2 regions of the Apilactobacillus micheneri genome follow, and region 2 is predicted to be linked to the other one. Evidence: a T-box and tRNA genes for the amino acid it is inferred to sense, from the RefSeq annotation. Region 2 holds a T-box; the other holds one or more tRNA genes.
What was found. A T-box is a leader RNA that pairs with one kind of tRNA and senses whether it is charged. The one in region 2 lies ahead of asnS (asparagine--tRNA ligase), so its partner is inferred to be a tRNA-Asn.
Positions count from the first base shown of each region.

Region 1 (2,380 bases), 110 kb from region 2:
TGTCGGATCCACAAACCGATGTGTTAACCACTTCACCACTACCGCCATAGCAACATAACAGGGATAGTAGGAGTTGAACCCACATCAACGGTTTTGGAGACCGGTATTCTACCATTGAACTATATCCCTATTTAAAATGGAGGAGAGTGGATTCGAACCACCGAACCCGAAGGAGCGGATTTACAGTCCGCCGCGTTTAGCCAGACTTCGCTACTCCTCCATAAATGGCGCGGGACAGAATCGAACTGCCGACACACGGAGCTTCAATCCGTTGCTCTACCAACTGAGCTACCGAGCCAAACCATTTATGTTATGCTATAGATTATTTAATTATATGTTGTAATAAAACAACAACGGTTCGTACGAGACTCGAACTCGTGACCTCCTGCGTGACAGGCAGGCGTCCTAAACCAACTAGACCAACGAACCAGTCCAATATTTGGATGGAGGATACAGGGCTCGAACCTGTGACCTCCTGCTTGTAAGGCAGATGCTCTCCCAACTGAGCTAATCCTCCAAATAATGACCCGTACGGGATTCGAACCCATGTTACTGCCGTGAAAGGGCAGTGTCTTAAACCACTTGACCAACGGGTCATATTAAAGTTATAACGGAGAGTAAGGGATTCGAACCCTTGAAACAGGCTTTGACCCGTTTACATCATTTCCAATGATGCTCCATCGGCCAACTCGGACAACTCTCCAAGACCATAACTAACTCCGAATGTCAGACTCGAACTGACGACAACCTGATTAACAGTCAGGTGCTCTACCAACTGAGCTAATTCGGAATAATAAGCGCGGCAACTTCCTACCCTTGCAAGAGGCGATCCTCTAACTACTCTCGGCGTTTAGAAGCTTAACTGCTGTGTTCGGCATGGGAACAGGTGTATCCTTCTAGCTATCGCCACCACACTATTTATCTGAAAGAACTTCGTTCTTTCAAAACTTTAGAGAACAACCTTACTTGGTTAAGTCCTCGACCAATTAGTACTAGTCCGCTCCATACATTGCTGCACTTCCACTTCTAGCCTATCTACCTAATCATCTCTTAGGGGTCTTACTTCCATAAAGGAATGGGAAATTTCATCTTGAGGTGGGTTTCACACTTAGATGCTTTCAGCGTTTATCTCAACCATACATAGCTACCCAGCAGTGCCCCTGGCGGGACAACTGGTACACCAGCGGTATGTCCATCTCGGTCCTCTCGTACTAGAGATAGCTCCCCTCAAATTTCCTACGCCCGCGACGGATAGGGACCGAACTGTCTCACGACGTTCTGAACCCAGCTCGCGTACCGCTTTAATGGGCGAACAGCCCAACCCTTGGGACCAACTACAGCCCCAGGATGCGATGAGCCGACATCGAGGTGCCAAACCTCCCCGTCGATGTGAACTCTTGGGGGAGATAAGCCTGTTATCCCCAGGGTAGCTTTTATCCGTTGAGCGATGGCCCTTCCATATGGTACCACCGGATCACTAAGCCCGACTTTCGTCCCTGCTCGACCTGTCTGTCTCGCAGTCAAGCTCCCTTGTGCCTTTACACTCTGCGAATGATTTCCAACCATTCTGAGGGAACCTTTGGGCGCCTCCGTTACTATTTGGGAGGCGACCGCCCCAGTCAAACTGCCAATCAGACACTGTCTCCCACCACGATAAGTGGTGCGGGTTAGAGTGTTAGCACAGCGAGGGTAGTATCCCAACAATGCCTCCACCGAAACTAGCGTTCCGGTTTCCACGGCTCCTACCTATCCTGTACAAGCTATGTCAACACCCAATATCAAATTACAGTAAAGCTCCATGGGGTCTTTCCGTCCTGTCGCGGGTAACCTGCTTCTTCACAGGTATCTCAATTTCACCGAGTCTCTTGTTGAGACAGTGCTCAGATCGTTACGCCTTTCGTGCGGGTCGGAACTTACCCGACAAGGAATTTCGCTACCTTAGGACCGTTATAGTTACGGCCGCCGTTTACTGGGGCTTCGTTTCTGAGCTTCGCCGAAGCTAACTCATCCACTTAACCTTCCAGCACCGGGCAGGCGTCAGCCCCTATACTTCATCTTACGATTTTGCAGAAACCTGTGTTTTTGATAAACAGTCGCCTGAGCCTTTTCACTGCGGCTGCACGTTAGTGCAGCACCCCTTCTCCCGAAGTTACGGGGTCATTTTGCCGAGTTCCTTAACAAGAGTTCACTCGCTCACCTTAGGATACTCTCCTCGACTACCTGTGTCGGTTTGCGGTACGGGTAGTTAATTACTCACTAGAAACTTTTCTCGGTAGCGTGACATGGCTCACTTCTCTACTATAATTCGATCCTCATCACAGCTTGTCAACCCGCTGAAAAGCATTTCACTCTTCAACTGACTCACTGCTTGAACACACAA
Region 1 is NZ_QUBI01000004.1:131,590-133,969, reverse strand. It holds tRNA gene DY123_RS05815 (tRNA-His) at 1-45, opposite strand, end outside; tRNA gene DY123_RS05810 (tRNA-Trp) at 59-129, opposite strand; tRNA gene DY123_RS05805 (tRNA-Tyr) at 138-220, opposite strand; tRNA gene DY123_RS05800 (tRNA-Phe) at 226-298, opposite strand; tRNA gene DY123_RS05795 (tRNA-Asp) at 355-429, opposite strand; tRNA gene DY123_RS05790 (tRNA-Val) at 445-517, opposite strand; tRNA gene DY123_RS05785 (tRNA-Glu) at 524-596, opposite strand; tRNA gene DY123_RS05780 (tRNA-Ser) at 612-703, opposite strand; tRNA gene DY123_RS05775 (tRNA-Asn) at 718-790, opposite strand; rRNA gene rrf (5S ribosomal RNA) at 798-914, opposite strand; rRNA gene DY123_RS05765 (23S ribosomal RNA) at 967-2,380, opposite strand, start outside.
Region 1: it encodes a tRNA-Asn, which carries the amino acid that the T-box ahead of asnS (asparagine--tRNA ligase) is inferred to sense. The anticodon was not compared.

Region 2 (2,380 bases):
TAAACCTATGCAAAAATATTTTCATAATTTTATATCACCTCGCAGATATTATAACTTATTAATCATATAATTTATAGCTAAATATTATTCATTTTACATTACTGAATAAATTTAACTGCTGTTCCATATGCAACAACTGATTGCATATCATTACCAATCGATCCAGAGTCAAATCTCATCATAACAATGGCATCTGCATTCTTACCTTTTGCCTCATCTTTCATTCTCTGAATAGCTTCTTCTCGAGAATTATGTAGCATTTGGGTATATCCTTTAATTTCTCCACCAACAAGATTTTTTAGACCAGCTGCAATATTACTGCCTAGATTTCTTGATTGTGTAGTTACACCAAATACTTCTCCCAGCACTTCATAGTTGGTGCCAATGTTTTCAGTAGTAGAAACTAACATTTCTAAAAATCTCCTCAATTTATTTCATTATAATTAAATTATAATCGTATAATTCTTATTTTCCTAACAAGTCAACTCATAATAAATTTGAAAGAAATAGTATTGTATATATTTACCATTTAGTGTTAATATTTAATTGTTAATAAGTTTATATATTAAATACTATAAATATGGATGAGTACTAAACTACAAATTTTTAGCGAGTTAAGGATAGTGAGAGCTTAATAATATTGTTATTTAGGAATAACACCTATTTGTTTTTATTTCGAAACTTAAGTAGGAATAAACGTTTTTCATACGTTATATGAAAAAGTGGCCTTATTTAAAAAAGGCATTTTAGGTGGTACCGCGGAAAAGAGCTTTCGTCCTTTGATGGATGAAGGCTCTTTTTATTTTATTGTATTTAATTAAATTAGAAAGGTGTGTAATTTATATGCAACAACTAAGCGTTATTGATTTATATAACAAAGACATCGAAGACAAATCAACAGTTGCTCTTGAAGGTTCAGTAAAAACTATTCGTGGATCAAAGAATATTAGTTTTATTGAATTAAATGATGGTTCATGCTTTAGAAGTGCTCAAATTATCTTGAAAAAAGATAACCCTAACTTTGAAGAAATTAGTAAATTACCTATTGCCTCAACAATTACTGTTGAAGGTGAATTTGTTAAAACTCCAGATGCTCAACAAGCATTTGAAATTCATGGACAAAAAGTAGAATTAGTTGGTCATTCCAATGCTGACTACCCATTACAAAAGAAGAAACAAAGTTTTGAATACTTAAGAACAATTGCTCATCTACGTCCAAGAACTAATACCTTTTACTCTGTATTCCGTATCCGTTCATTAGCAGCATTCGCTGTTCATGAATATCTACAACACAATGATTTCGTATATGTTAATACCCCTATCATTACTAGTAGTGATGCTGAAGGTGCTGGAGCAATGTTCCGTGCCACCACTTTAGACATGAATAATTTACCTAAAGATGATAAAGGTAATGTTGATAATTCAAAAGACTTTTTCAAAACTGTTACTAATTTGACTGTTAGTGGTCAATTACAAGAAGAAGCTTTTACCATGGCATTTAAGAATGTATATACTTTTGGTCCTACATTTAGAGCTGAAAATTCACATACTCCTCGTCATGCTTCAGAATTCTGGATGATTGAACCAGATATGGCATACACTCGCTTACCAGGTATGATGGATTGTGCTGAAGGTCTATTAAAATATGTTATCAATTACCTTCTAGAACATGCTAAAGATGAATTAAACTTCTTAGACAAAAATGTCGAACCTGGATTAATTGAAAAATTAAAGAGTACTGCCGGTAAAGAATTCGCTCGTGTAACTTACACTGATGCAATCAAGTTATTGCAAGAATCTGGTGAAAAGTTCGATATTCCGGTCAAATGGGGTATGGATTTAAAATCTGAACATGAACGTTACTTATGTGAAGAAATTTATAAACGCCCTACTTTCTTAACTGATTATCCTCGCGATATTAAAGCATTCTATATGCGTGATAACGATGATGGTAAGACAGTTGCTGCTTCTGATTGTTTAGTGCCAGGAATTGGTGAAATCGTTGGTGGAAGTGAACGTGAAGAACGTGAAGATGTCCTTGATCAAAAGATTCATGAATTTGGCTTAAAACCTGAAGAATATGCTTGGTATGCTGAATTAAGAAAATATGGTGAAATTAAGCATTCTGGATTTGGTATTGGATTTGAAAGACTAGTTATGTATGTAACTGGTATGGAAAACATCAGAGATGTAATCCCTTACCCACGTGAACCAGGAAACGCACCATTCTAATTTTTTAATACAATAAAAGAGATAACAGATACTTTAATAATCTGTTATCTCTTTTATTTTGCCTAAATTATTAATACTAAAAACACCTAATTCTTTAAAATTATAATTAATCAATTGAATAACAAATAATTCATTGTCTATATCAAAT
Region 2 is NZ_QUBI01000004.1:16,979-19,358, reverse strand. It holds gene DY123_RS05175 (heavy metal-binding domain-containing protein) at 99-410, opposite strand; T-box leader at 566-783, shown strand; gene asnS (asparagine--tRNA ligase) at 844-2,232, shown strand; gene DY123_RS05165 (hypothetical protein) at 2,266-2,380, opposite strand, start outside.